4 regions of the Streptomyces sp. NPDC050625 genome follow, and region 4 is predicted to be linked to each of the others. Evidence: riboswitches for the same ligand, from Rfam matches in the RefSeq annotation. Region 4 holds a riboswitch; each other region holds the start of a gene.

What was found. Region 4 has a riboswitch for cyclic di-AMP ahead of AB0I54_RS01110 (NlpC/P60 family protein). Riboswitches for the same ligand answer to the same signal wherever they lie in the genome.
Positions count from the first base shown of each region.
Region 1: another riboswitch for cyclic di-AMP. It lies ahead of AB0I54_RS32815 (transglycosylase SLT domain-containing protein); the one in region 4 lies ahead of AB0I54_RS01110 (NlpC/P60 family protein).
Region 2: another riboswitch for cyclic di-AMP. It lies ahead of AB0I54_RS34925 (transglycosylase family protein); the one in region 4 lies ahead of AB0I54_RS01110 (NlpC/P60 family protein).
Region 3: another riboswitch for cyclic di-AMP. It lies ahead of AB0I54_RS30420 (M23 family metallopeptidase); the one in region 4 lies ahead of AB0I54_RS01110 (NlpC/P60 family protein).

Region 1 is NZ_JBFAIQ010000019.1:177,963-185,376, reverse strand. Features, by position in the region: gene AB0I54_RS32830 (DUF2092 domain-containing protein) at 1-1,161, opposite strand, end outside; gene AB0I54_RS32825 (CHRD domain-containing protein) at 1,400-2,353, opposite strand; gene AB0I54_RS32820 (polyprenyl synthetase family protein) at 2,499-3,509, opposite strand; cyclic di-AMP (ydaO/yuaA leader) riboswitch at 4,362-4,543, shown strand; gene AB0I54_RS32815 (transglycosylase SLT domain-containing protein) at 4,549-5,034, shown strand; gene AB0I54_RS32810 (HAD family hydrolase) at 5,084-5,890, opposite strand; gene AB0I54_RS32805 (FAD-dependent oxidoreductase) at 6,164-7,366, opposite strand.
Region 2 is NZ_JBFAIQ010000022.1:88,673-96,086, forward strand. Features, by position in the region: gene AB0I54_RS34905 (Ppx/GppA phosphatase family protein) at 1-831, opposite strand, end outside; gene AB0I54_RS34910 (DUF501 domain-containing protein) at 828-1,358, opposite strand; gene AB0I54_RS34915 (septum formation initiator family protein) at 1,426-1,902, opposite strand; gene eno (phosphopyruvate hydratase) at 2,001-3,302, opposite strand; gene AB0I54_RS34925 (transglycosylase family protein) at 3,581-4,243, opposite strand; cyclic di-AMP (ydaO/yuaA leader) riboswitch at 4,248-4,416, opposite strand; gene AB0I54_RS34930 (transglycosylase family protein) at 4,600-5,595, opposite strand; gene AB0I54_RS34935 (cytochrome P450) at 5,777-7,057, opposite strand; gene AB0I54_RS34940 (nucleoside triphosphate pyrophosphohydrolase) at 7,207-7,414, opposite strand, start outside.
Region 3 is NZ_JBFAIQ010000017.1:72,342-79,755, forward strand. Features, by position in the region: gene AB0I54_RS30405 (GNAT family N-acetyltransferase) at 1-1,716, opposite strand, end outside; gene AB0I54_RS30410 (HPr family phosphocarrier protein) at 1,895-2,176, shown strand; gene AB0I54_RS30415 (GntR family transcriptional regulator) at 2,323-3,018, opposite strand; gene AB0I54_RS30420 (M23 family metallopeptidase) at 3,207-3,962, opposite strand; cyclic di-AMP (ydaO/yuaA leader) riboswitch at 3,975-4,138, opposite strand; gene AB0I54_RS30425 (pitrilysin family protein) at 4,341-5,729, opposite strand; gene AB0I54_RS30430 (pitrilysin family protein) at 5,726-7,141, opposite strand.
Region 4 is NZ_JBFAIQ010000001.1:221,717-229,130, forward strand. Features, by position in the region: gene AB0I54_RS01105 (tellurite resistance/C4-dicarboxylate transporter family protein) at 1-648, opposite strand, end outside; gene AB0I54_RS01110 (NlpC/P60 family protein) at 818-2,002, opposite strand; cyclic di-AMP (ydaO/yuaA leader) riboswitch at 2,011-2,182, opposite strand; gene pcrA (DNA helicase PcrA) at 2,445-4,952, shown strand; gene AB0I54_RS01120 (M23 family metallopeptidase) at 5,025-6,554, opposite strand; gene AB0I54_RS01125 (alpha/beta fold hydrolase) at 6,824-7,414, opposite strand, start outside.

The DNA of each region.
Region 1 (7,414 bases), on a different contig from region 4:
GGAGAAGACCGTGCCCTTGCCGAACTTGCCGTGCACCTGGTCGCCCAGCGAGCCGAGGAAGCCGCCCAGGTCGCCGCCGCCGGCGGCGGAGCCGGACGGCAGGCCGCCCTTGCTGCCGGTGTCGAAGGTGGCGATGGAGTTCCAGCCCTTGCCGAGGACGTCGAAGCCCTCGTCACCCTTGAAGCCCTTGGCGCCCTTGAGACCCTCGGCGCCCTTGAAGCCCTCGGCTCCCTTGGTGAAGTCGTCGCCCGGCTTCAGGGAACCCTTCCCGGGCGCCTTCGACGCCTGGTCCTCCTCGGTGACCTTCGCACCCTTGGGCGGGGTGAAGTCGAAGGTCGAGGCGGCCGGCTTGGCGAAGCTGACCTGGGTGAAGCCCGCGTCGACCACGGCCGCGCCGCCGCTGTTCGGGGTGAGGGTGAACTTCAGCGGAAGCCCGGTCTTCGCGTCGACGGCGATGCTGATCGCGCCGACGGTGGTGCCGGACTGCTTGGGCTTGACGAGCAGCTTGTAGGCGTCCCGGCCGGCCACCTGCACGGTGCCGTCGACGGTCACCGACGTGGTGTCGTCCACCGACTTGAGGGCCTCGTCGGCGAAGTCCTTGGGCGTGGCGGGCGGTTCGCTCCCCTTGTCCTTGCCCTGCTCGTCGGCCTTGCCGTGGTACACCTCGTTGGACTTGCTGTCGTAGCCCCACACGTCCTTGCCGTTGTGGATGAGGCTGTACTCGGCGGCGCTCTCGATCAGCGAGAGCTTCTGCCGGTCCGGGCCGTCCGCGGCGACGCGCAGGGTGTGCGTGCCGCTGACGAGTTCGGTCAGCTTGGACGTCGGGTCGGCGGACGAACCGTCACCCGACGGGCCCGCGCCGGAGAGCAGCCCGCTCTCCAGGCCGCCGAGGTCGGGGAGCCCGAGGTCCGTGCTGACCTTCACCGTGCCGGACAGCTGCTGCACGTCCGACTTGGCGATCTTCTCGATGAGCTGCTGCGCGGTGATCTTCGGCAGATCGGGGTCACCGGAGTCGGCGAGCGCCGGGACCAGCCCGATGGTCGCCGCCGCCACCCCCACCACCGCGACCGGTACGACGTACCGGGCGGCCTTGCGACGTCCCGAGCGCAGGTCGTCGACCTCCGTCGCGCCCGTGGTGCCGTCGGATTCGTACGGTGCCATGTGTGCCTTACCTCCGTCGTCGGCGGCGGCTGTCCTCGCACTCTGTCCCACCCTGAGCCGCCATTCTCACCCGAATCGGTGAGGAGTGGTGATTTCCGTGGTTTCCAGTTGACCAAATCGGCCGTGCGGAAGCGTCAGCCCGCGGGCTCAACTCCGTGTACGACTGGGGTATGACACACGGAGGCGGCGCCTCCCCCGACCCGTAGGGGTCGGTCGCGTGGGAGACGCCGCTGTCGGCTCAGTGCGTGCGCACGAACACGTAGTCCGCCTGGTAGGGCACGCCGACGATCTCGCCCGGTGTGCAGGAGCCGGCCGGGGCGAGCCCGCCGACGGTGTTCAGCCGCAGGATCTCACCGGTGCCGGCGAGCAGCCCGTGGTACTTGCCCGACTGCGTGGCCCTGAGGTCCAACTCGGGGATGTTGCCGTCGCCGTTGGGCGTCTTGGCGATCAGGGCGCCCGTGACGGCGCTCCCGTCCGGCGCGGTCCACTGCGGTGCGCCGGAGTTGGGCTTCACGAAGGAGTGCCGGATGTGGCCGCCGAGCCGGGCGCTGACGTCACGCTGCCCGAAGGCGTATCCACCGCCCTCGGCCGCCTTGCACTCGTAGATCTGCTTCCCCTTGACGACGGAGGCCTGGAAGCTGCCGAGAACGTGCCGGAAGTCGGTGGCGGTGGTGACCTTGTGGAGCTGTCCGCGGACGGCTCCACCCGGGAACGTCGCGGTGTGGAGATTGGCGTAGAAGGAACCGGGGTCCTCGGTGAGCCGCTTGAGCAGGGCGGGGTCGTTCACCTTGACGGTGCCGGTGAGGCTGTGCCGCCCCTGGGGAGCCTTGCCGAGCAGCTTCCCGAAGTTGATCTTGACGCCGCCGTTGGTGCCCTTGGCGCCCTCGTGGATGTGCAGATCGGTGGGCCTGCCGGTGCCGCGCCAGGCCACGGCGACGGACACCTTGTCCCCCTTGACCTCGATGAACTCCAGCGCCGCGCCGTCCTTGTCCCCCACGGCGGGGCCGCCCTGGACCGGCACCTCGTTGGCGCCCCGGAGGCTTGCGACGAGGATGGTCGTTTCCTTGCCGGTGTGACTCTCGGTGGCGGCGGCCGGGATCGCCGCGGCGGCGACACCGGCGGACGCGGCGATCGCGACGGCGGTGGCGACGAGGCCCTTGCGGCGCGCGATGAACGTTCCGTTCATACCCATGATTCGGTTTTCTCCCCGTATGCGGCTGACGCCCCCTGCGTCAGCTTCTGGGCATGGGTACGGAAGGGATCTCAGATTAGACTCAGTCCACAAATGCGAGGTGCGTCACACTGTTCGGGACGTCCGTCACACCGTTCGGCGGGAACTACCCGGCCCGATGCACCACCGCGTCGCACAGTTCGAGCAGGGCGGCCTTGGCGTCGCACTCCGGCAGCGGGGCCAGCGCCGCCCGCGCGTCCTCCGCATAGCGCACGGTGTCGCGCCGGGCCTGCTCCAGCGCCGGATGGTCACGGAGGGCGGCCAGCGCCTCGGCGTGGCGCGCGTCGTCGGTCAGGTCGGAGTCGAGGAGCTCGCACAGCGCGATGTCCTCGGCCAGCCCCAGCCGCTGCGCCCGCTCCCGCAGCCGCAGCACCGGAAGGGTCGGGATGCCCTCACGCAGATCGGTGCCCGGCGTCTTGCCGGACTCGCGCGAGTCGGACGCGATGTCGAGCACGTCGTCCGCCAGCTGGAAGGCGACACCGAGCCGCTCGCCGTACTGGGTGAGCACGTCGACGACCGTCTCGTCGGCCCCCGACATCATCGCCCCGAACCGGCAGGACACCGCCACAAGCGAGCCCGTCTTGCCGCCCAGCACGTCCAGGTAGTGCTCGACCGGGTCCCGGCCGTCCGAGGGCCCCGCGGTCTCCAGGATCTGCCCAGTGACCAGCCGCTCGAACGCGAGGGCCTGGACCCGCACCGCCTCGGGACCGAGGTCGGCGAGGATCTGCGAGGCACGGGCGAACAGGAAGTCACCCGTGAGGACGGCGACCGAGTTGCCCCAGCGGGTGTTCGCGCTCTCGACACCGCGGCGGACCGCGGCCTCGTCCATCACGTCGTCGTGGTACAGCGTCGCGAGGTGAGTCAGCTCGACGACGACGGCCGAGGGCACGACACCCGGCGCGTACGGGTCGCCGAACTGGGCCGCGAGCATCACGAGCAGCGGCCGGAACCGCTTCCCGCCCGCCCTCACCAGGTGCTGGGCGGCCTCCGTGATGAACGGGACCTCGCTCTTGGTGGCTTCGAGCAAGCCTTCCTCGACAGCCGCCAATCCGGCCTGGACATCGGCTTCCAGAGCCTGGTCCCGCACGCTCAGCCCGAACGGCCCGACGACGGTCACGTGGGGTCTCCTGTCTGCTGGTGTCTGCTGGCGATTACACGGTTTGTCGATAGGTCGCTGCCATCACTCAAGTCAGCGTATCCGGTCAGGTTTCGATCACCGATAGCGCCCACCGTTACAGCCCAGGCGGTATCGGAGCACGACCGGTATGTTCTTGATCAGTGGATAAGGATTGATTTTTATCGACTCACCATGATGTGACACTGCTTGTCCCTATATACCCTCATACACCCGGTCCACCGGGACTCGGCTGTACGCGCGCATATGGCGACCCCTGACGGACGAACCCTGGCAAACGGGCCACGGCTACGCCTCCGTCCGGGTGGAAGTCCGCGGGTGCGGACGGGTAGGCGGGGACGGAGGCGACCGACGGCCGGCACGCACGCCCGGGGGACCACGTCACTCGCCTTCGCGCGCCGGCCGCCCGGCCCGACGATCACCTTCGAGGTGCCGGAGCGGGCACTCGGGCATCACCTGTGACGCGGAACACCTCCCCGTCCGCGACGAAGTCGTCCGCACGGAGGGCGGCGAGACGGTGGTCCACCGGACGCGGGAGAGGCGCGTCCCACGGACGCCCGCGAACCCCCTGTGACCTGCATGTCTGATTTGCCGTGAATGTTATTCCGTGAGTTGGGTCACGCCGCCCTATGTCGCCCCACATCCGGCCAAACACCCGTTTGCCCTTTTCCCATCGGCCAGTTGAGGCTGTGCAACCGCAAAGGATCAAGTGCCCCATACGCCTCAACCCAAGGTCAATTGGTGCGTTCTGTGAATCAGGTACTTGTTCCCGACATGTGCTCTCGCATAGCTTCCGGGCCAGTCAGGCGGACGCCGAATCCTGCCGCCGCCGGACGTAACCCATCGACGTACTCATTCGCGTAGGCAGGAGCGGGGGACCCAGGTAGGCCGCCGGACCGGACGACCCATGTCGCACGGAACGGCTCGGGGTGAAGTCGCGCAGCCTCAGGGCGGCACGGCCGGGCACCTCCCCGCCCGAACCCGACAGCTCACCTCGCAGGCGACGGAGAGGAAATCCCCCATGGCCGCTGCCGCTCAGTCCCGCCGCACCACCCGCCTCGTTCGCAAGCTCGCCGTCGCCGGCACCGGCGCCGCGGTGCTCGCCCTCCCGCTCATCGGCGCGACCACGGCCTCGGCCGCCCCCGCCACCACGCCCGCCGCGGCCGAAACGACCCTGGCCGGCTACCCGAACAACCTCGACGGCTGGATCCGCGAGTCCCTCGCCATCATGAAGGAAAGGCACATTCCGGGCACGTACAACGGCATCTACCGCAACATCATGCGTGAGTCGTCGGGCAACCCGCGGGCCATCAACCTGTGGGACTCCAACGCGGCCAAGGGCATCCCGTCCAAGGGTCTGCTCCAGGTCATCGACCCGACGTTCAACGCGTACCACGTGGTCGGAACGTCGTTCGACATCTACGACCCGGTCGCGAACATCACCGCCGCCTGCAACTACGCGGCCGCGCGGTACGGCTCGATGGACAACGTCAACGGCGCGTACTGACGGACGCCACGGGGCGCGTGCTGACGGATCTCCCCCCGCGACGGGAGAGCTAGGCAAAGAGTCTTTCGAGGACGACGGCGATGCCGTCGTCCTCGTTCGACAAGGTGATCTCGTCGGCCACCGCCTTGAGTTCGGGGTGGGCGTTGGCCATCGCCACACCGCGGGCGGCCCAGTCGAACATCGGGATGTCGTTGGGCATGTCCCCGAAGGCGATGGCCTGCCGGGCACTCAGCCCCAGGTGTTCGGCGGCCAGCGCCAGACCGGTCGCCTTCGTGATACCGCACGGCTGGAGTTCGACGGTCCCCGGCCCGGACATGGTGACCGTCGCCAGAGAACCCACGACGTCCCGGGCGGTCGCCGCCAACTCGTCGTCGGACAGGGCGTGATGGCGCAACAGGACCTTGCTGATGGGTTCGCACCACAGATCGTCGCGCCGCGGGACCCGTACGGCGGGCAGGGTCGGGTGCGGCATCAGATACCCCGGCTCGATGAGCGTGAGCCCGTCCACCCCGTCCTGGTCGACGGCCGCGTACACCTGACCCACCTCGGCCTCGATCTTGCCGAGCGCGGTCTCGGCCAACTCCCGGTCCAGGGTGACCGACCACAGCAGTCGGTCCGCGCCGGCGTCGTACAACTGCGCGCCCTGTCCGCACACCGCGAGTCCCCTGCTGCCGAGTTCGTCGAGCAGCGGCCGCACTCTCGGCGCCGGGCGCCCCGTCACCACGAGATGCTGCGCACCGGCCTCCACCGTCCGCGCGAGGGCCGCGCGGGAGCGGTCGGAGAGGGTGTCGTCGCCGCGGAGCAGCGTTCCGTCCAGGTCGGTGGCGACGAGTGAATAAGCGGGGGGAGCGGCCATGATCAGAGAATACGGACAACATGCCGCTGCGACTCACCCCCGTCCCAGCCGTTGTTCTCGACCCCAAGGGGTCCGCGCAAAGACGCCGCTGCCACCGTCCGTCGTCAGTGGTACGCGTCAGGTTGCTGTCACCGCGCCGAGGGAGCTGGAGTTGAGGCCCGAGATCTACGCCCTCTTCTTCCGCATCCGGCGCATCGACTACGACGAGCGCCACCCCAGGCCGCCCGCCCTGCCGGGACTCCTGCCCTCAACTCCTGCTCTCCGCCCCTGCGTTCAGCCGTGCACCGTCGCCAGGTGCTTGGCCAGCCGCGGGGAGGCGAACTCGGTGCCGCAGACGAAGCGCATCACCGGGCCGAAGGAGCCGGCGGCCGGGAGGCCGGTGAAGTAGAGGCCGGGGACCGAGGAGACAAAGCCGGTGCCGAGCTTCGGGGTGCCGCGGCTGACCGCGAGCCGGGTGCGCAGCTCATGGCCCAGGAAGTCCATGGCCGCGACGTTCACGCGGTAGCCGGTGGCCGCGACGACATGGTCGGCGGTGAGCCCCTGGGTGGCGCCGGCGAGGGTGCGGACCGTGAGGAGCGGGCTGCCGTCGGAGACGTCCGCGCCGACCAGCCGCTCGACCTCCTGGACCTGCACCTTGCCCTCGAAGCGGTCGCGCAGCCACCACGCGCCGAGCGGGCCGAGGACCCGGCGGACCAGATAGTGGCGGGCCTGGGCCGGGAGGTAGCGGTAGGGGTGGGGGTAGTAACTGAGGGCCCACAGGGACCAGGCCCGGCCGAAGGGGGACTCCGGGCGCAGCTTCGGCTGCTTCCAGGGCGGGGCTCCGAAGGCGACCTTGCCGCGGCCGCGCGCGACCACGCGCACCTGTGCGCCCGCCTCCGCCGCCAGGGCGGCCGTCTCCAGCGCGGACTGGCCGGCGCCGATGACGATCAGCTCCTTGCCCTTGAAGGTGCTGAGGTCGTGGTGCTGTGAGCTGTGGGACACCGGGCCCGTGGGCGTGGGTCCGTCCGCCGCGGCATTCGCCAGCTCCGCCGGGAGGTGGGCCAGGCCGGACAGCCCGGTCGCGACCACGACCGCGCGGGCCGTGAACAACTCCCCCGAGTCCAGCTTGAGCTCGAAGCCGCCGCCCGTGCCCTGGTCCACGGAGACCACCCGTACCCGCTCCAGTTCGGGCAGGAGATTCCGCTGGAACCACTCGCCGTAGGAGATGAAGGTCTCTACCGGGATGAGGTCCTCGTCGGTCACCAGCCGGCGGATGCCCGCCGCGTCGCAGTAGTCGGCGAGGGTGTGGCCCCGCTGGGGGCAGTCGATGCTGGAGGCCGCCGGGGTCGACTTGAGGATCATTCCGGCGGGCATGTGGTCGCGCCAGCTCACCATGGGATCGCCGAAGACGCGCACGGGGATGCCACGCGCTCGCAGATGGGCGGCGGTGGACAGGCCGAATGGTCCGGCACCGAGGACTGCTACCGGTTGAATCACGAAGTCCCTCCCCAGGACGTCATTTCGTCACTTCGTGGTCCGGTACGG
Region 2 (7,414 bases), on a different contig from region 4:
CACGTCGACCCGGCCCGGGTGCATGGACGGGATCCTGGCCCGCTCGGCATGGGTGGAGCGCAGCAGCCACTCGGTGATCTCCCGGACCCGGTCGTGGGAGACGCGGGAGTGGTGGATGCGGGCGGAGTCGTACTCCGGCAGCTCCTGCGCGATCGCCGACACCGTCGTGACCGAGCCGGCGAGGCCGACGAGCGTGTGCGCCTCGCGCAGCGGGACCGTCTCCTCGGCGAGGTCGAGGGCGGCCTCGATGTCGGCCCTCATGGCGGCGATCTGCTCCGCGGTGGGCGGGTCGCTGACGACGCCCTCGTGCAGCAGGTGACGCTCGGTCATCCGCACACAGCCCACGTCCACGGACCGCGCGGCCCTCACGTGGTCGTCGCCGACGACCAGTTCGGTGGAGCCGCCGCCGATGTCCACCACCAGGTAGGGCCTGGTGAGGTCGTCGCGGCCGGTGAGCTCCTTCGTGGCGCCCGTGAAGGAGAACTCGGCCTCCTGGTCACCCGTAATGACCTCCGGCTCCACTCCGAGGATGTCGAGGACGCCCCGGACGAACTCGTCCCGGTTCTCGGCGTCCCGGGAGGCGGAGGTGGCCACGAACCGCAGCCGCTCGGCGCCGTGCTCCTTGATGACCGCCGCGTACTCGCGGCAGGCGGCGAAGGTCCGCTCCAGCGCCTCCGGAGCGAGCCGTCCGGTGCGGTCGACGCCCTGGCCGAGCCGCACGATGGTCATCCGGCGGTCCAGGTCGAGGAGTTCACCCGTCTTTGGGTCCGCGTCGGCGACCAGCAGACGGATGGAGTTCGTACCGCAGTCGATCGCGGCGACCCGGGTCACTGGTCCTCCTCCTTCGGGACCGTCACACAGGCCCCCTTCATCCACCACTCGGGCAGCATCGCGAGCGCCTCGTCGCCGAGGGGGTTCACCCCCGGCCCGGCGGCCAGCGAGTGGGCGACCAGCACGTGCAGGCACTTCACCCGGTCCGGCATGCCGCCGGCGCTCGGGAAGCCCGTCAGCACCTCGATCTCGTCCCGGCGCCGGATGTAGTCCTCGTGCGCGGCACGGTAGGCCGCGGCCAGCTCCGGGTCCGTCTGCAGCCGCTCCGTCATCTCCTTCATGACGCCGTTCGCCTCCAGGGTGCCGATGGCCGAGGAGGCCTTCGGGCACGTCAGGTAGTACAGCGTGGGGAAGGGCGTGCCGTCGGGCAGGCGCGGAGCCGTCTCCACGACGTCCGGCTGACCGCAGGGGCACCGGTGCGCGATCGCCCGCAGCCCGCGCGGCGGACGCCCGAGCTGCTGCTTGAAGGCCTCGACGTCCGCGTCGGTGGGCTCGGTGCGCGGAGTGGGCGGCGGGGGCGTTTCCATGACTGTCTTCAGGCTGTCTTTCTCTGGCTGTCGGTTCACTGTCCGGCGTCGTCGGGGCGGCGCCGGCTCACTGGTCGGAGGCGTCGGACTTGTCGACCCCGTCCCAGACGTTGGCGTACCAGGGGCGGTCGGCCGCCCCCGGATAAGCGTGCGCCTGCTTGGCCGCACCGGGGTCGACCACGACGTAACCGGTCTCCCCCGGCATCACATAGTGCAGCCGCCGGCGGATCTGCTGCTCGGCGAAGGAGTCGTCCTGCCAGCGCGCCTTGAGGTCGCGCAGTTGCTCGACCCGTTCCTGGGCCCGCTGCCGCTGCCGCTCCAGATTGGCGATCTCGGCGCGCTGGGAGACGTACTGCCGCATCGGATAGGCCAGGGCCACCACCATCGTGCACAGCACCAGGGCGAGCAGCGCGGCCCGGCCGGTGAGCCGGGAGCGGCGGGCCTGCCGCTTGGTCTGGGAGCGGTAGACCCGGGCCGCCGTCTGCTCGCCGAGCAGTCGCAGTCTGGTCGCGGTGGAGAACCGGTCCCGGTCCTTCGCGGCCATGTCCCCGCCTCCCTCATACGTGCGTACGTCCCCGGACACGGTACGGGACCGGGTACGGGGACGTACGTACGACTGGCTAAGCCTTGCCCTTACCGGGCTCAGCCCTTGGAGATCTCGCCCCTGAAGCGCGGGAAGGCGCTGCGGCCGGCGTACACCGCCGCGTCGTCGAGGATCTCCTCGATGCGCAGCAGCTGGTTGTACTTGGCGACGCGCTCGGAGCGGGCCGGGGCGCCGGTCTTGATCTGGCCGCAGTTGGTGGCGACGGCCAGGTCGGCGATGGTGACGTCCTCGGTCTCGCCGGAGCGGTGGGACATCATGCACTTGAAGCCGTTGCGCTGGGCCATCTCCACAGCGTCCAGGGTCTCGGTCAGCGAACCGATCTGGTTCACCTTCACGAGCAGGGCGTTGGCGGTGCCCTCCTCGATGCCGCGGGCCAGGCGCTCCGGGTTGGTGACGAACAGGTCGTCGCCGACGATCTGGACCTTGTCGCCGAGCTTGTCGGTCAGGACCTTCCAGCCGGCCCAGTCGTCCTCGAACAGCGGGTCCTCGATGGAGACGAGCGGGTAGGCCCCCACGAGCTCCTCGTAGTACTCCGTCATCTCGGCGGCCGAGCGGGACTTGCCCTCGAACTCGTACTTGCCGTCCTTGTAGAACTCGGACGCGGCGACGTCGAGCGCGAGCGCGATCTGCTCGCCGGGGACGTACCCGGCCTGCTTGATGGCCTCCAGGATGAGGTCGAGGGCCTCGCGGTTGGAGCCGAGGTTCGGGGCGAAGCCGCCCTCGTCGCCCAGGCCGGTGGCCAGGCCCTTGCCCTTCAGGACCTTCTTCAGGGTGTGGTAGACCTCGGCGCCCCAGCGCAGCGCCTCGGAGAAGGACTCCGCGCCGATCGGGGCGATCATGAACTCCTGGATGTCCACGTTGGAGTCGGCGTGCGAGCCGCCGTTCAGGATGTTCATCATCGGCACCGGCAGCAGGTGCGCGTTCGGGCCGCCCAGGTAGCGGAAGAGGGGGAGGTCGCTGGCCTCGGAGGCGGCGTGGGCGACGGCGAGGGAGACACCGAGGATGGCGTTGGCGCCGAGCGAGCCCTTGTTGTCGGTGGCGTCCAGGTCGAACATCGCCTGGTCGATCAGGCGCTGCTCGGTGGCGTCGTAGCCGACCAGCTCCGGGCCGATCTGCTCGATCACGGCGAGGACGGCCTTCTCGACGCCCTTGCCCAGGTAGCGGTTCGGGTCGCCGTCGCGGAGCTCGATGGCCTCGAAGGCGCCGGTGGAGGCGCCGGACGGAACGGCGGCACGACCCGTGCTGCCGTCGTCGAGGCCGACCTCGACCTCGACCGTGGGGTTGCCTCGGGAGTCCAGGATTTCCCGGGCTACGACGACGTCGATGGACGGCACGAGCATCTCCTTCATGGATGTGACGCTGGAAGTGCGGGGCTGGGTGCCTTGCGACTAGAGCCTAACCGTCCCCGGGGCATCGGCCACCGACCGACCGTCCCGTGGACAGGGTCCGACCGTACCCATTGTTCCGGCTCGAAACAAAGGCGGGGTGGAGAACGGCTCGAACGCAGCGCCCCATGAACAAGCCCCGCCCCGGCGCGTACGGGGGAATACGCACCGGGGCGGGGAGACCGTGGGGACGGGGCGGCTGCGGTTCCTGCAGCCGGGCTACCGGCCGCGCGTCACTTCAGGTGGAGCTGCTGGCCCGGGTAGATGAGGTCCGCGTCCTGGACGATGTCCTTGTTCAGCTTGAACAGCTCCTGCCAGCCGCCCTTGACCTTGTGCTTCTGGGCGATCGAGCCGAGGGTGTCACCCTTGACGACCTTGTACTCACCGTCGCCCTTCTTGACCTTCTTGCCGGTCGGGGTGGTGACGGTCTTGGCCGCGGCCGGGCGCTCGGCGGAGCGGGAGGCGGCCGGCTTCTCGGTCGTCCGGGGGGCGGTGCTCGCCGCGGCGCCGCTGTAGGGGGTGCTGGACAGGCCCGTGCCGCAGACCGGCCAGGCGCCCTTGCCCTGGGCGGCGAGGACCTTCTCGGCGATCTCTATCTGCTGCGCCTTGGTGGCCTTGTCGGCGGTGCCGGCGTACTTCGAGCCGCCGTAGGCGGACCACGTCGAGGCGGAGAACTGCAGACCGCCGTAGTAGCCGTTGCCGGTGTTGATGGACCAGTTGCCGCCGGACTCGCACTTGGCGACGGCGTCCCACTCGGAGGCGGTGGCGGCCGAGGCGGTGCCGGAGGCCATCAGCGGGGCGACGACGGCGGCACCGGCGACACCGGCGAGCGCGATGACACGGGCGGCCTTGGCCTTCGAGGAACGACGGTGCTTGCCCTGAGCGGAAAACAGCATGGATGGATCCCCTCACCGACGCCTGCGAGGTGAGCTGTCGGGTTCGGGCCGGTTGAGTTGCCCGGCCACACCTCCGCTGGGAGGCGTGGCTCCACCCCTAGCCGCTCCGGCTCAACTGTCCGGCGCGGCACTTACCTTGGGTCCCCCGCTCCTGCCTACGGCGCGTGACGCGACGACTGTTCCCGTGCGGCCGCTGGCAGGACTCGGCGTTGCGACAGCCGGGGCTCGTGGTGACGAGCGGACTCGACCGTAAGCACGCGATCCGGGGAATTCCAAAGACGATCAGGGCTTCTGAGACTCATCCCACACTTTCACCAAACCGGACATTAGGCGTGAAAGCGGGACGTCAACTCCCGCTACTTTCCGCCGGTTTCGGTAGCGACGTCCAGGGTCTGACCGGGAGTGATGTCGTTCGGGTCGGCACCGATGGCGGCCTTGTTGGCGGCATAGAGCGCACGCCATCCGCCGTCGACGTCAAGGGAGTCGGCGATGGACGCGAGGGTGTCGCCGTCACGAACCGTGTAGGTGCGCGAGGCGTGACGACCCGACGAGGCCGATTCCTGACCGTTTACTGCGCTTTCGTCCGCATTGCCCCCGCGATGACGGCCACCCCCGATGGCGCCGGTGTCGACCAGACTCCAAGACCCCCCGCTTTGCCACGAGTTGTCGGGGTTGTCGGTTTTGGGGACTTCCGTGGGCGTGCCACCGCTCCCCTGCGGGTTGCCCGAGTCTCCAGATTCCGACTTGTCCGAGTTTGCGGAATCTTCGCCCTTGCTCTCGCTCTTGCCCTTGTCCTTACCCTCCGCCCCGCTCTCCTCGTCGGTGTTCGCCGAGGGGGAAGCCTTCCCCGAGGAGTCCGACTTGGACTGCGAATCAGACAGGCCGGAGGAGCTGGACGAATCGGATGAGTCAGAAGAATCGGAGGAGCCGGGCGAATCGGATGCCGAGACGCCGGTGTCGACATCGACCGACCCGGAGCTGGCCGTGAGCCCGGAGAGCAGGGCACAGGTGGCCCAGGGCTTGGTGCCCTGGTCGGCGAGAACCTTCTCCGCGACGGCTATCTGCTGCGAACGGCTGGCCTCGTCCGGGCTGGATGCGTACGCGAGGCCGCCGTACTTGTCCCAGTCGTCCTGCGACATCTGCAGACCGCCGTAGTACCCGTTGCCGGAGTCGGCGCTCCAGGAGCCTCCGCTCTCGCACTCGGCCACCTTGTCCCATGTGGTGCCGTCGGCAGCGTTGGCGCTCGCGGCCCCGAGGAGCGGGATGGCGATGGCGGAGCCGGTCACTCCGGCCGCGACGAGGAGGGCCGGAGCCTGACGGGGGCGACGGTGACGACCGTTCCCGGAGAGCATGCGGAAGCCTTTCGTGCGACAGCGATGACCGGCGCGGCACAGAAAGCCCACGTACCGCGCTGCCTGGTGAACGTATCCACTGACGATCACTTGTCACAAGTTAATGCCGCGTAGATCACGTGAAGATCACAGAGTTGAGCATTCATCAGGTTTGGGGCGCGACAGGCCGCGCTTCCCACACTTACCGGACAGGCGTGAACTCCACGGGCAAAGTACGCAGTCCACGCATGATGAGCCCGCCACGCCACCGCAAATCGACCGGATCCACCGCGAGTCGGAGGTCCGGGAGGCGGGTGAGGAGGGTGGCGAGCGCGGTCTGGCCCTCCAGCCGGGCGAGCGGGGCACCCAGGCAGTAGTGGATGCCGTGGCCGTATCCAAGGTGTTGGTTGTCACGTCGGCCGAGATCGAGGACGTCCGGGTCGGCGAACCGCTCCGGGTCCCGGTCGGCGGCGGCGAGCACCACCAGGACGGGGTCGCCGGGTGCGATGTCCTGCCCGCCGACGGTGAGCGGCTCGGTGGCGAACCGCCAGGTGGCCAGTTCGACCGGGCCGTCGTAGCGCAGGAGTTCCTCGACACCGGTCTCCAGGAGGTCCCGTTCCCGGCGGGCGAGGGACGACTGCAGACGGTGCCGCTGCTCGGGATGGGTGAGCAGGGCGTAGGTGCCGTTGCCGATGAGGTTGACGGTCGTCTCGAACCCGGCGAACAGCAGGATGAAGGCCATCGCGGCGGCCTCGTTCTCGGTGAGGTGCTCGCCGTGGTCCGAGGCGCGGATGAGCCCGGAGATGAGGTCCTCGCCGGGAGCGGGGCTGTCGGGCAGTGCCTCGCGCTTCTTGTGGATGAGCTCGGCGAGATAGCCCCGCATCTTCTTGACCGACCGCGCGACCCCGCCCCGCGGCCCTCCCCCGTGCCGGATCATCATCCCCGCCCAGTCCCGGAAGTCGTCCTGGTCCTCGCGCGGAACGCCGAGCAGGTCGCAGATGGCGTAGATGGGGAGCGGAAAGGCGAACTCGTGGATGAGGTCGGCGGACCCCTCGGCCGCGAACCCGTCGATGAGCCGGTCCGTCAGTTCCTGTACGCGCGAGCCGAATTCGGCGACCCGGCGGGGCGTGAACGCCTTGCTGACCAGCCGGCGCAGCCGGGTGTGGTCCGGCGGGTCGATGTTGAGCAGATGCGTCATCAGCTCCGCCTTGCGCTCACCGGGGATACCGGTCTTGCCCTTGGCGTGCACGGGCTCGTCGTGATGCGCGGGGTTCTTCGACAGCCGCTGGTCGGCCAGCGCCTGCTTGGCATCGGTGTACCGGGTGACCAGCCAGGCCTCGACACCGCTCGGGAGTTTCGTCCGGTGCACGGGGGCGTGCTCCCGGAGCCAGGCGTAGGCCGGGTAGGGGTTACTGGCGAACTCCCAGCTGAACAGGTCGGGGGCGGCGGGGGTGGGGTTCGGGGGGTGGGGCTGGTTGGTCACTCCTCGACGGTATCCGGCTTTCCGGCGGATGCCGCGCGGAGGGCGGTGCGGGCAGCGGCCGCCGAAGCGGTGACTCCGCCAACTCCCTTTCAACTCTCTTTCCCCGCACGCCCTCGCGGCCTCGCGCCCGTGGGCAAGCCCCGTGCCCTCTATGCCTTGCCTGCGTCCACTCCCTCGGCGGCCCGCACCGCGTCCCGGTACGCCCTTGCCGCCGCCCGCAGTGCCGCCTCCGGGTCCACCCCGTCCGCCTCGGCCCGTATCGCGAGCGCGAGCAGCTCGTACCCGATGCCCTCGCCGTGCGGCAGCGGCACCTCCAGTCCCGCCGTGCGTGCGCGGGAGGCGAGCTTCGCCGCGAGG
Region 3 (7,414 bases), on a different contig from region 4:
CGTGACGACCACCGCGTCGCACGCGTCGTCGGCCAGCGCCTGGGACAGCGCCCGCCGGAAGTCCGCCGCGGTGGCGGCCGTCGTCAGGTCCAGGGGCCGCTGCGGCCGCAGCCCCTCGGCGAGGCACGCGTCGTAGGTCAGCTGTCCCAGGGACTCGGAGTTCCCCAGGATCGCCACCCGCGGCCCGCCGGGCAGGGGCTGCCGGGCGAGCAGCAGCCCCGCGTCGACCAGCTCGGTGATCGTGCCGACCCGGATCACCCCGGCCTGCCGCAGCAGCGCGGAGACGGTCGCGTGCGACAACTGCGTGGCCCGTACCGCATGGCCCTGTGGAGCGGACCCGGCCCCCTGCACCACGACGAGCGGCTTGGCGGCGGCCGTGCGCCGGGCGAGGCGGGTGAACTTGCGCGGGTTGCCGATGGATTCCAGGTACATGAGGACGACGTCGGTGTCGGGGTCGTCGTACCAGTACTGGATGACGTCGTTGCCGGAGACGTCGGCGCGGTTGCCGGACGAGACGAAGGTGGACACGCCCGTGACCCCGGTGACTCCGCCGCCGCGCCGGTGCAGCCGGGACAGCAGCGCGATGCCGATCGCCCCGGACTGGGCGAAGAGCCCGATCCGGCCGGGGCGGGGCAGCTCCGGCGCCAGGGACGCGTTGAGCCGCACCTCCTCGGAGGTGTTGATGATCCCGAAGGCATTGGGCCCGATGATCCGCATGCCGTACGCGCGCGCGTGCCGGACGAGTTCACGCTGCCGCTCGCGGCCCTCGGGTCCGCTCTCCGCGTATCCGGCGGACAGCACGACGAGTCCCTGCACGCCGTGTTCCCCGCACTCGGCGACCACCTCGGGCACGCGTTCGGCCGGTACGGCGACGACCGCGAGGTCGACGGGGCCGTCGATGTCCCGCACCGAGCGGCGGGCGGGCACGCCGTCGATCTCCTTCAACTCGTCCGGGAAGGCCTTGTTCACGGCGTGCAGGCGGCCGGTGAACCCCGCGTCCCGGATGTTGCCGAGGACACCGCGGCCCACCCCGCCGGGCGTGCGTCCGACGCCGACGACCGCGACGGAGCCGGGCGCGAGGAGCCGCCGTACGGACCGCGCCTCCGCGCGCTGCTCCCGCGCGCGCTGCACGGCGAGCGACCGGTCGGTGGGTTCGAGGTCGAATTCCAGGCGTACGACGCCGTCCTCGAAGCTGCGTTTCTGGGTGTAGCCGGCGTCCGTGAACACCTTGATCATCTTGGTGTTGGCGGGCAGCACCTCGGCGGCGAACCGGCGGATGCCGCGCTCGCGCGCGACGGCCGCGATGTGTTCGAGCAGGGCGGAGGCGACCCCGCGCCCGTGGTGCGCGTCCTGCACGAGGAAGGCGACCTCGGCCTCGTCGGCGGGGGCGGAGGCGGGCAGGCCGCCGGGGCCAATGCGGTCATAGCGTACGGTTGCGATGAACTCGCCGCCGATGGTGGCCGCGAGTCCCACCCTGTCCACAAAGTCGTGGTGCGTGAAGCGGTGGACGTCCTTGGCGGACAGTCGTGGGTACGGCGCGAAGAAGCGGTAGTACTTCGACTCGTCCGAGACCTGCTCGTAGAAACTGACCAGGCGGTCGGCGTCATCAACGGTGATGGGCCTGATGCGCGCGGTACCCCCGTCGCGCAGCACTACGTCCGCCTCCCAGTGAGTGGGGTACTCGTGCCGGTCCTGCCGGCCCGCCGAGGTCTGCATGGGCCCCAGAGTACGGCTCGCGTCGGACAACGGCGCGAGGCAGTCTGTGGAGGACGGAAGTCGGATCGAGGCCGAGGTCCGACATCACCTCCGGAGCGGAACACAGGCCCGCTCCGGGCATGCTTCACGATATGGGAAACTGGTCTAGACAACCCTGAACAGTGAAGGGCAGCATCACATGGCTGAGCGCCGCGTCAACGTCGGCTGGGCCGAGGGCCTCCACGCCCGCCCCGCCTCCATCTTCGTCCGGGCCGCCACGGCCTCCGGCATCCCCGTGACGATCGCCAAGGCCGACGGCAACCCCGTCAACGCGGCCTCCATGCTGGCCGTCCTCGGGCTGGGCGCCCAGGGCGGCGAGGAGATCGTCCTCGCTTCCGACGCCGAGGGTGCGGAGGTGGCCCTCGACCGTCTCGCGAAGCTCGTCGCCGAGGGCCTGGAGGAACTGCCCGAGACCGTCTGAGCCACCGCGCCGAACGCCGGAGCCGCGTCAGCCCTTTCGGGCGGCGCGGCTCCGCCGTATTCTCATGGAAATTCCGGGCGCACGGAAATCAGGGCAGCGGAAATGCACCTCCGCCGAATATCCCTTCTTTGTATACGGCGCCCGTGTTAATGCCGCAGGCCCGACATGTTTACGGCATGTTGCGAAGTCCTCACACGGTCCGAACGGTCACCGCCGCCGGGAAAGCGCAATCGGTGCGCGGATGTCGCGCGCTCGGTGTGCAGCGCCGTGATCGCCCGCGCGCGCTCGCCGTCGCCGCGCGCCACCGCGTCCACGATGGCGCCGTGCTCCGTCCAGGACTCCACCGGGCTGGCGGGCGCCTCCACCGTGTACATCCAGGCGATCTTGTGCCGCAGCTGGGTCAGCATCGAGGTCAGGGCGTGACTGCCGGAGGCCTGCGCGAGCGTCTCGTGGAACCAGCCGCCCAGGGAGCGCAGATCCTCGCTGTTGCCCCGCCTGGCCCGCTCCTGGCCCAGCCTCACCAGGCCCCGCAGCACCTTGAGATGGGCCTCGGTGCGCCGCTGCGCGGCCCGAGAGGCGCCGAGCGGCTCCAGCAGCATGCGCATCTCCAGCAGGTCGGCGGCCTCCTGCTCGGTCGGTTCGGCGACGCACGCGCCCGCGTGCCGCCGGGTCACCACGAAGCCCTCGGCCTCCAGGGTGCGCAGTGCCTCGCGGACGGGGACGCGCGAGACGCCGTAGCGGCGCGCGAGGAGTTCCTCGGTGAGCCGGCCGCCGCGCTCGTAGACACCGGCGACGATGTCGTCCCTGATCGCCGTGCATACCGAGCTCGCCGGAATACGCATGACCGACCTCCGCTTTAATCCCCGTGAAACGTCGCCGATTGACGTGTGTTCCGTGACTCTATTGCAATCAACGGGAATTTCCGATGGCGTGCCGGAATCCATGGATATTTTTTGGACAGCGGGGCGACCGAAACGGCGAAAGCCCCGGCTCGGGGAGCCGGGGCTTCGGGAAGCGGTGCGCCATGCCGTCAGATGTTCACGCCGTGCTTGCGGAGGTAGGCGACGGGGTCGACGTCCGAGCCGTACTCCGGGGTCGTGCGGGCCTCGAAGTGGAGGTGCGGCCCGGTGACGTTGCCGGTCGCTCCGGAGAGGCCTATCTGCTGGCCGGGGACGACCTTCTGGCCCACGGAGACGCCGATGGACGACAGATGGCCGTACTGGGTGTACATGCCGTCGGCCATCCGGATCACGATCTGGTTGCCGTACGACCCGCCCCAGCCGGTCGACACGACCGTGCCGGAGCCCACCGCGTGCACGGTGGTGCCGCTGGAGGCGTGGAAGTCGATGCCGGTGTGGGAGCCGGAGGACCACAGGGATCCGCCGCTCTTGTAGCCGGTGGAGACGTACGAGTTCGCGATCGGCGCCACGAACGCGTTGAGCCGCTTGCGCTCGGCCTCGCGGGCGGCGCGCGCCTTGGCCTCGCGCTCCTTCTCGGCCAGGGCGACGGCCTTCTTTCGCGCGGCCTCCTCGACGGCCTTCTGCTCGGCGGCCTGCTCCTGGGCCGCGGCCTGGGCATCGATCTGCTCGGCGACCGAGTCGCCCATGGTGATGACCGGCGTGAGACCGGTGTCCGCGGGAGCGGGCTCGGTGGCGAGGGCCGGAGAGGCCGCGAGGGTGCCGACGGCGCCGGTGGTGGCGAGGGCCGCGACGCCCGCCGCGCGGACGGTGGTGCGGTGCATCCGGCCGGGACGGCGGTGCTTCCCGGTGGCGCGGGTGAACGCCATGTAGTGGCTGGTCCTTTCCTTCCCTCTCGCCTACCGGGTTAGCTGACGGGTTCGGAGCAGGAAGGTCTCCTACGGACCCCCTCGCGGCACGCGCGGGTGTCCGATTCACCCCAGGGACTGCATGGGTCCCCGGCTCCCCTGGCTCGCGCCGTACGGGGACTCGGCGATGACTGTCCGGTGCCGCGGGTGCGGCGCACTGCCCGACGAACAGCCTGGACGACGCTATGCGGGCGGTCTTTCGATCCCCAAACCGAAGCCGGATTTTGTAGCGCATCCCACAGGGCAGACAGGCAACCTCCGCCCCAATTCGGACATCTTGGAGAGACGTTCGTGGGTCCTGACGGCCCGTCGGCCGGCAGGACCCACGCGCGCGTGCCCCTACTCGGCCGGGACGACGGTGACTTCGCCGATGCCGAGAGCCTCGACGGGCTCCTTGATCTGGGCGGCGTCGCCCACCAGGACCGTCACCAGACGGTCCACCGGGAAGGCGTTGACCACCGCGGCGGTGGCCTCCACGGTGCCGGTGGCGGCGAGCTGCTGGTACAGCGTCGCCTGGTAGTCGTCCGGCAGATACTGCTCGACCTGGTCGGCCAGCGTGCTCGCCACGGCCGCCGCGGTCTCGTACTTCAGCGGTGCGACCCCCACGAGGTTCTGCACGGCGACGTCGCGCTCGGCGTCGGTGAGGCCCTCCCCGGCGAGCTTGCGCAGCACCGCCCACAGGTCCTGCAGCGCGGGACCGGTGTTCGGGGTGTCCACGGAGCCGCTGATGGCGAGCATCGAGGCACCCGTGCCGTCCGGGGCGGACCTGAGGACCTGCCCGAACGAGCGCACACCGTAGGTGTAGCCCTTCTCCTCGCGCAGAACGCGGTCCAGGCGGGAGGTGAGGGTGCCGCCGAGGCAGTACGTGCCGAGCACCTGGGCGGCCCACACGCGGTCATGCCGGTCCGCGCCGACCCGCCCGATGAGCAGCTGCGTCTGGACGGCTCCGGGGCGGTCCACGATGACGACCCGGCCGGTGTCGTCGGCGGTCACCGGCGGCACGGGCCGCGGCTGCGCCGAGGAGCCGTTCCAGTCGCCCAGGGTCTCGCCGAGCAGCGCGTCCAGATCGATGCCGGTGAGGTCGCCGACGACCACGGCGGTGGCCGTGGCGGGCCGCACGTGCCGGTCGTAGAAGCCGCGGACGGCTGCCGCGTCGATCTTCTCGACCGTCTCCTCCGTGCCCTGGCGCGGGCGCGACATGCGCGCGGTCGCCGGGAACAGCTCCTTCGAGAGCTCCTTGGCGGCACGGCGGGAGGGGTTCGCCAGCTCGTGCGGGATCTCGTCGAGGCGGTTGCGCACCAGCCGCTCCACCTCGCTCTCGTCGAACGCGGGTGCCCTGAGGGCGTCGGCGAGCAGGCCGAGCGCCTTGCCGAGGCGGGAGGCGGGGACCTCCAGGCTCAGCCGGACGCCCGGATGGTCGGCGTGCGCGTCCAGGGTCGCGCCGCAGCGCTCCAGCTCGGCGGCGAACTCCTCGGCGGAGTGCTTGTCGGTGCCTTCGGAGAAGGCCCGCGCCATGATCGTGGCGACACCGTCGAAACCGGCCGGCTCGGCGTCCAGCGGCGCGTCCAGGAGCACCTCGACGGCGACGACCTGTTGGCCGGGGCGGTGGCAGCGCAGAACGGTCAGGCCGTTCTCCAGCGTGCCCCGCTCGGGGGCCGGGAAGGCCCACGGCTTCGCCTCGCCCGCACGGGGCTGGGGGTGGAACTCCATCGCGGCGAGCTCGGTCACTTGGCCGCCTCCTCGTCCTCGTTCTGGTCGGCGGTGGACGCTTCCACGGTGGCTTCCGCCTCCGGGTCCTCGGGGAACTCCTCGTCCTGGGTGTGCTCCGCGGACTCGGCGGAGAGCGGCTCGTAGACGAGCACCGCACGGTTGTCCGGGCGCAGACGGGCCTTGGCCACCTCCTGGACCTCCTCCGGCGTCACCTCCAGGACGCGCTGGACGGCGGTCAGGGCGAGCTGCGGGTCGCCGAACAGGACCGCGAACCGGCACAGTTCGTCGGCGCGGCCGGCGACCGTGCCGAGCCGGTCCAGCCACTCGCGCTCCAACTGGGCCTGGGCGCGCTCCATTTCCTCGGGCGTGGGGCCCTCCTCCGCGAAGCGGGCGAGTTCCTCGTCGATGGCGGTCTCGATGACCGGCACCTCGACGTCGCCGGAGGTCTTCACGTCCAGCCAGCCCAGGGAGGGCGCCCCGGCCAGCCGCAGCAGGCCGAACCCGGCCGCGACGGCCGTACGGTCGCGGCGCACGAGCCGGTTGTACAGGCGGGAGGACTCGCCGCCGCCCAGGACGGTGAGCGCCAGGTCGGCGGCGTCGGACGCGCGCGTGCCGTCCTGCGGGAGCCGGTAGGCGGCCATCAGCGCGCGGGCCGGGACCTCCTCCACGACGACCTCGCGCAGCTGCTCGCCGATGATCTCCGGCAGCGAGCCGTCGCGGGGCTCGGGCTTGCCGTCGTGGGAGGGGATCGAGCCGAAGTAGTTCTCGATCCAGGCCAGGGTCTGCTGCGGGTCGATGTCGCCGACCACGGAGAGCACGGCGTTGTTGGGCGCGTAGTACGTCCGGAAGAACCGGCGCGCGTCCTCCAGCGTGGCCGCGTCCAGGTCGGCCATCGAGCCGATCGGCGTGTGGTGGTACGGGTGGCCCTCCGGGTAGGCGAGGGCGGTCAGCTTCTCGAAGGCGGTGCCGTACGGAACGTTGTCGTAGCGCTGCCGGCGCTCGTTCTTGACGACGTCCCGCTGGTTCTCCATGGACTCGTCGTCGAGGGCGGCCAGCAGCGAGCCCATGCGGTCGGCCTCCAGCCAGAGGGCGAGCTCCAGCTGGTGGGCGGGCATGGTCTCGAAGTAGTTGGTGCGCTCGAAGCTGGTGGTGCCGTTGAGCGAGCCGCCGGCGCCCTGCACCAGCTCGAAGTGACCGTTGCCCTTCACCTGCGCGGAGCCCTGGAACATCAGATGCTCGAAAAGGTGAGCCAGGCCGGTACGGCCCTTGACTTCGTGGCGTGAGCCGACGTCGTACCAGAGGCACACCGCCGCGACCGGGGTCAGGTGGTCCTCGGAGAGCACCACGCGCAGACCGTTGGCCAGGCGGTGCTCGGTCGCTGCCAGGCCCCCGGAGCCTGCCTCGGCCTTGGTCGTGTGACCCATGGGCATGTACGTCCCTTCGATCGCGGAAGCGGTCGTGCAACCGCTGTGTTCCTGCCGGTCCTGCCACTGTATGCAAGCGGCCGGAGCCTCGGTGAAGTTCCCGCCGGACGTACGCCCACAGCGGATCGCGTAGCCTGCGGGAGTCGTGCCGCGGGGCGGCTCCTCCGGCGCCGCGCGCCACCGGGAAGGGCCACCTGCACCGGGTCCTGGCCCGGCTTGTCAGTACCGCGGTCCACAATGGTCCGATCAGACCCGTTCACGCTTCAGAAAGAGTGAGCC
Region 4 (7,414 bases):
CCGCGCGCTGTCGGCGGAGATCAGCTTCGCGGCGGCCAGCGCCGAGATCGCGAGCGCGCCGCCCGCGATCCACTGGTCCCCGGGCCCCTCGACCACCTGCCGCACGTCGAACCGGGCCAGGGCGAACCCGTAGAGCACGAGGCCCAGCCAGAACAGCACGAGCGCCGCGTGGGCCAGCCATGCCGTCGCCTCGGCCGCGGCGAGCGTGGCGCCGAGCACGGCGAGCCCCTGCGTGGCCACGCAGCACAGGAACACCGTGCCCGGCATGCGCCGGTGCCAGTGCCGTACGACGAGGAGGATCAGCACCGGCCAGAGCGCCGCGCACAGCGCGAGCAGCACCTCGGCCAGGCCGTGGCGGCCCAGTGCGGAGAAACGGGTGCCCAGCACGGCGGTCGCGGCGACGGCGGTGAGCGCGCCCGGCGTCCGCGCCTCGGCCACCCAGCGCCTGCGCTGCCACAGCAGCCCCACGGTGAAGTCCACGGCCGGCGCCAGCCAGGCGACCGAGGCCAACGCGAGGGCGATCAGGGACAGTGCCTCGTACCCCGCCAGCTGCAGCCCGACCGACACGATGCCGGTCGCCATCACGGCGGCCCCGGCCGCCGGCGGGCGCCGCTTCCACCAGGCGCGTAGGGGTGAGGAGGCGGGCATGGGCCCGATGCTAGGGAGCCGTGCGCGCCTTGCGAGCGGGGCACGCGCGCGCGTGCGGGGAAAAACGCGCGGGTGCGGGACAGGGGCGCGTGCGCCTGCGGCTCACGACGGCCGCGGCGCTCGCGTCACCACAGCCACGGCGCTCGCGTCCCTGCCCCACGGAGGTCTCTTACGCCGGCCGTACCACGCTGTGGATGATCGACGCGCCGCCGTAGTAGATCGACTCCTCGCGGACGTAGGCGCCGGGCTTCGGGGCGTGGATCATCATGCCGTTGCCGATGTAGATGCCGACGTGGCTGACGTCGTCGTAGAAGAAGATCAGGTCGCCGGGCTCGGCATTGGTGAGCGAGACCGTGGTGCCCACGTTGACCTGGTCATAGGTGGTGCGCGGAAGGCTGACGCCCGCGGCCCGCCAGGCGGCCGAGGTGAGGCCGGAGCAGTCGTAGGAGTCGGGGCCGGTGGCGCCCCAGACGTACGGCTTGCCGATCTGGGCGCGGGCGAAGGCGATCGCCTTCTCCGCCTTGGTGGCGTACGTGGAGTCCGAGGACGAGCCGGTCGAGCCCGTCGACCCCGTCGAACCCGTCGAGGTGGAGGAGCCCGAGGAACCGGACGAGCTCGCGGCGGCGGCCTTCTTCGCCGCCTCCGCGGCCGCCTGCTTCTTGGCGAGCTCCGCGGCCTGGCGCGCGGCCTCCTCCTGCTTCTGCTTCTCGATCGCGGCGAGCCGGGCCTTCTCTTGCGCCGTCAGCTCGGACAGCAGCTCGCGCGCCGAGGAGAGCTTCTTCTGGACGGTGGCCTTGGCCGTCTTCAGCTCGTTCTGCGACTCGGTCAGCGTCTGGAGGCTCTTGGTGGCTTCCTGCCGCTTCTTCATGGTCGCCGACTGCTGTGTGATGTAGTCGTCGACCGCGACCTTCTGCCGCGAGGTCATCCGGCCCATCAGCTGGGTCTGGTCGAAGTAGTCCTGCGGGGAGTTCGAGAGCAGGAAGGTGGCGGTGTCGGGCGCGGCGGCCCCGGTGCGGTACTGGGCGGCGGCGAACGTACCCAGTTCCTCACGCGCCTTGTTGAGCTTGTCCGTGCGCCGCGCCACGTCGTCCAGCAGGGTGTCGACGTTCTTGCGCTGCTGGCCGGACTTCTCCTTGGCCGCGTTGTACTTCTCGGTCGCCGACTCCGCCTGGCGGTAGAGGTCGTCGACCTTCTTCTCGACTTCCTCGATGCTCGGCTTGCCGTCGGCGGAGGGGGTGGCGTTGGCGGTCTGGGAGAGCAGGGCCACGGAGGTGAGCGCGGCGGTGGCGATGGCGGGGGTGCGTATGCCTGCTGCTAGGGCACTCGCGGGGCGCGACTTGCGGTGCGACGCCAAGGGAGGCGACTCCTTCCATGTTCCGCCTACCGAGTTAGCTGTCGGGTTCGGGCGGGTGGTTCGGAAGGGTTGCCCTACGGCCTTTCTCCGGGTGGAGGTTGGGCCGATTCACCCCAAGGTCGGTTGGGTCCCCGGCTCCGGCTGCCGTGGCGGGCACACCGGACTCGGCGGAGGCCGCGCGGCCCGGCGACGTTCGCCGGTGGGGGTCGTACGGCCCGCCCGAGACGGTAGCCAACTGGTGTGGCCCGTGTGAAGGTTGATGGGCGATATGCCCGATACATTTTTGTGACCTGACGCAGAATTCCGCCCGTGTGACAGCATGCCTCCGGAGCGTGAGCCAGTTGTCCGGCTCGCGCATCGGGAAGATCCCCCGCGCGCGGGGCCGGTCCTGTTTCCGGGGCGGCGGTCGTTTGTCGGTGGGGCGCCCTAGACTCGGAGAGCGATGAGCAGCCTCTTTGACGACAGCTTCCTGGCGGACCTCCAGACCCCTCACGGGCGCGAGGAGGAGCCTCCGCCGCCGCCCGAGGACGATCACGCTCCGGAGTCGGTTCCGGACGATCTGTTCGGCGGGAAGTTCGACGTGCCGCCGGACCGGGACGATTACTACCGCGACGGCGCCCCACGCCCGGTGATCGACGCCGCGGCGCTGCTGGAGGGGCTGAACGAGAACCAGCGCGCGGCCGTCGTGCACGCCGGTTCCCCCCTGCTCATCGTGGCCGGCGCCGGCTCAGGCAAGACCCGTGTGCTCACGCACCGCATCGCCCACCTGCTGGCCGAGCGGAACGTGCACCCGGGGCAGATCCTCGCGATCACCTTCACCAACAAGGCCGCGGGCGAGATGAAGGAGCGCGTCGAGCACCTCGTCGGCCCGCGCGCGAACGCGATGTGGGTGATGACCTTCCACAGCGCGTGTGTGCGCATCCTGCGCCGCGAGAGCAAGAAGCTCGGCTTCACCTCGTCGTTCTCGATCTACGACGCCGCCGACAGCAAGCGCCTGATGGCCCTGGTCTGCCGCGACCTGGAGCTCGATCCCAAGCGCTTCCCGCCGAAGTCCTTCAGCGCCAAGATCTCGAACCTGAAGAACGAGCTGATCGACGAGGAGGACTTCGCGGCCCAGGCCACCGACGGCTTCGAGAAGACCCTCGCCCAGGCCTACGCCATGTACCAGTCGCGGCTGCGCGAGGCGAACGCCCTCGACTTCGACGACCTGATCATGACGACGGTCAACCTGCTGCGCGCCTTCCCGGACGTCGCCGAGCACTACCGCCGCCGCTTCCGCCACGTCCTCGTCGACGAGTACCAGGACACCAACCACGCCCAGTACGCCCTCGTGCGCGAGCTCGTCGGCACCGCCGCGCACCCGGTGGACGTACCGCCGGGCGAGCACGACCTCCAGCCCGCCGAGCTGTGCGTCGTGGGTGACGCCGACCAGTCCATCTACGCCTTCCGCGGCGCGACGATCCGCAACATCCTCCAGTTCGAGGAGGACTACCCGAACGCGACGACGATCCTCCTGGAGCAGAACTACCGCTCCACCCAGACGATCCTCTCCGCCGCCAACGCGGTCATCGAGCGCAACGAGTCCCGCCGCCCCAAGAACCTGTGGACGAATGCGGGCGCGGGCGCGGGGATCACCGGCTATGTCGCCGACACCGAGCACGACGAGGCACAGTTCGTCGCCGACGAGATAGACCGGCTCACGGACGCGGGCGAGGCGAAGGCGGGCGACGTCGCCGTCTTCTACCGCACCAACGCCCAGTCCCGTGTCTTCGAAGAGGTCTTCATCCGCGTCGGCCTGCCCTACAAGGTCGTCGGCGGCGTCCGCTTCTACGAGCGCAAGGAGGTCCGGGACGTCCTGGCCTATCTGCGCGTCCTGGCCAACCCGGAGGACTCCGTGCCGCTGCGCCGGATCCTCAACGTCCCCAAGCGCGGAATCGGCGAGCGCGCCGAGGCGATGATCGACGCCCTCGCCCAGCGCGAGAAGATCAGCTTCCCGCAGGCGCTGCGCCGGGTCGACGAGGCGTACGGCATGGCGGCGCGCTCGACGAACGCCGTCAAGCGGTTCAACGTGCTGATGGAGGACCTCCGTACGATCGTCGAGTCCGGCGCGGGACCGGCCACGGTCCTTGAGGCGATCCTCGAACGCACCGGCTATCTCGCCGAGTTGCAGGCCTCCACCGACCCGCAGGACGAGACCCGCATCGAGAACCTTCAGGAACTCGCCGCCGTAGCCCTGGAGTTCGAGCAGGAGCGCGAGGAGGGCGCGGCGACATCAGGGGCTGCCGCCCCGGGAGGCACGCTGGCCGACTTCCTGGAGCAGGTCGCCCTGGTCGCCGACTCGGACCAGATCCCCGACGAGGACGAGGAGGGCTCGGGCGTCATCACCCTGATGACCCTGCACACCGCCAAGGGCCTGGAGTTCCCGGTCGTCTTCCTCACCGGCATGGAGGACGGCGTCTTCCCGCACATGCGCGCCCTCGGCCAGAACAAGGAGCTGGAGGAGGAGCGGCGCCTGGCGTACGTCGGCATCACCCGCGCGCGGGAGCGGCTGTATCTCACGCGGTCGTCCCTGCGCAGCGCCTGGGGACAGCCGTCGTACAACCCGCCCTCCCGCTTCCTGGAGGAGATCCCGCCCGCCCATGTGCAGTGGAAGCGGACGGGAGCGGCGGCGCCGGTCTCCTCCGGACCTGCTTCCGGTGTGGCGGCCTCGCTGTCCTCGTCCCGCTCCCGCTCGTCGGCGTCGGGCGCGTCCGGCTTCGCCACGAAGCGGGTCTCGTCGAAGCCGGTGGTGTCCCTGGCCGTCGGGGACCGGGTCACCCACGACCAGTTCGGCCTCGGCACGGTCCTCGCGGTGACGGGTCAGGGGGACAACGCCCAGGCGACGATCGACTTCGGTGACGCGAAGCCGAAGCGGCTGGTGCTGCGGTACGCGCCGGTGGAGAAGCTGTAGCCGCACGCGAAGAGCCCCCGCCGATCGGAGGGTCCGGCGGGGGCTGGGTCACTCGTGGAGAAGGCGGGGGACCTACGTCGGGTCGAGGCCATGGCTGCGAAGCCACGGCAGCGGGTCTATGGCCGAACCGCCCGCCGGCCGGACCTCGAAGTGCAGATGCGGGCCGGTCGAGTTGCCCGAGTTGCCCGAGTAGGCGATCGGCTGCCCGGCCTTGACGCTCGTACCGGAGGCGACCCGGTAGCTGGAGAGGTGGCAGTACCAGGTCTCCGTGCCGTCCTTGGCCGTCACGATCATCATGTTGCCGTAGGCGCTGTTCCACTGGGTGCGGGCCGTGCCGTCGGTCGCGGCCATCACCGTCGTGCCGTACGAGACGGGGAAGTCGATGCCCGTGTGCACGGACATCCAGTTGACGCCCGCCTGGCCGAAATAGGCGCTGAGCCCTCTCTGCAGGACCGGAAGCGCGTACTTCGGGCGCAGCCGCTCCTTGCGGGCCGCCTCGGCCGCCGCCTTCTTCTGCTGGGCCACCTGCTGCGCCTTGAGGTCGATGCGCTCCTGGGTGCGGCTGGCCCGGTCGGCGAAGTCGTCGGCGCCGGCGGAGAGGCTCTCCAGCTGGGTGTCCAGCTTGTTGTTGGCGGCGGACGGTTTCACCGACTTCGTCTCCGCCGCGGAGGCGCTGGTGTCCTTGCCGCCGCCGATCAGGTTCAGATTGCCCACGGAGGCGGCGGCGATCCCGGCCACCCCCATCACACAGGCCGAAGGCACGGCCACGGTCAGCAGCGCGGAGCGCTTGGGTGTACGGCGGCGCGAACGCGCACCGCCGCGTGACCCCGCACGGGTGGACGGGCGCGGGGTGAACTCTTCCTGATCGTCCAGCAGTGGCGTTACTGCGGGCAATTCGCCCGTGGCCGTCGACTCGTCCTCGTCCGGGGCGGCACCCTCGAAGGCGTCGTCCTCGTCATCCGCGTAGTCCTCGTAGTTCTCGTGGCCGAGTTCCTCGTGGGCGGGATTCTCGTACGAGAGCTGGTCGAAGGTGGTGGTCGCCTGCTGGTCGAAGGGTTCGGCCTGCCGCTCGGGCTCGGTGGCTGCGACGCCGCCGTCGGAGTTCCACTGCGTGGCGTCGTACGTACCGGTCTCGTAGGCCTGGGTGCCCCATTCCCACTGCTGGGTCGGGGCGGCGCCGGTGTGCTGCTCGGGCTGGAGCCAGGCGTTCGCATCCCACTGCCCACTGATGTCGTTCCCCGTGGCCTGATGAGGGATCGTCCAGGCGGTGTTGTCGTAGGCGCCGCTGTCGTAGGCGGCGTGGTGCTGGGCCGCGTACGGGTCGTAGTTCAGCGTGTGGTGACCGCTGGTCTGCCACTGCGTGGTGTCGTACGCGCCCGTGGTGTGACCCCCGCCCGGGAGATTCCCGAAGAGCGGGTCGGTCTCGAAGGCCGAGGTGGCGGTGTGGGCACCGGTGGCATAGCCGTCCGTGCCGTATCCGGCGTACGAGGTGAAGTCGCCGTACTGGGCCTCCTGCCCGCCGTACGACGCGTAGGGCGCCGAGGCGGCATCGGAAGCCGGAGCCGGGGAGGTCATGATCCCCGACGGGTGACGGTCGTTCACCAACTTCTCTTTCGCCTCGACAACAGGGGCTGCCAGAGCAGTGCGGCGACTGTACCCGTCGGTATGCGGGCGCGACAATCTTCGGAAGGTTTCGCGCCCGAAGGAAACGGGCATTCGGCCGTGTTTCGGGGGACGATGGACGCGGGTTTGGCTTTGTGTTCGAAGATTGTTCGACATCCGGTTGTCTGCCGGTCCCGCTGAGTCGGCGAGTCCGGACGGCTGTTGCGCCGCCCGGACTCGCCCGGTATGACCCGGTTATGACCCTGTTCTCACGCCACGGTCAGCCCGCCGGCCGGCCTGGCGACCTCCACTTCCGGGTGTTCGGCGTCGAGTGCCTGCCGTATCCCGGCCGCGACGGCCGGGTGGACGGGAAGGGCGAGATGCCCGATTCCCATCACTTGTATGTTCTGCGCCATAAGGTCGGGATGGTCGATACGGGCGGTCTCCGGCTCGTCCATCAGAGCGTCGAGGTCGCTCCAGAAGCAGAAGAAGCGCGTACGGCAACCGGGCGCCGGCTCGGCCAGCTCCTCCAACACCTCCGAACCGGGGCGCAGCTGGCGCACGATCGGGTGCGCGTTCGCCAGCGGGAGCACCCGGGTGCCGGAGTGCGGGGTGCCTAGCGTCACCAGCGTGCGGACCCGGAGGTCACCGGAGAGCCGCTGTACGTAGTAGCGCGCGATCAGCCCGCCCAGGCTGTGCCCCACGATGTCGACCTGCGGGCTCCCCGTGCGCTCGCAGATCTCCTCGATGTGCCGGGCCAGCAGCTCGGCCCCGGTGCGGATGTCCCGGGTCAGCGGTGAGTAGTTGAGCGACTCGACGCGCTGTCTGCCGTGCTGGACGAGGTTGCGGCGCAGCAGGAC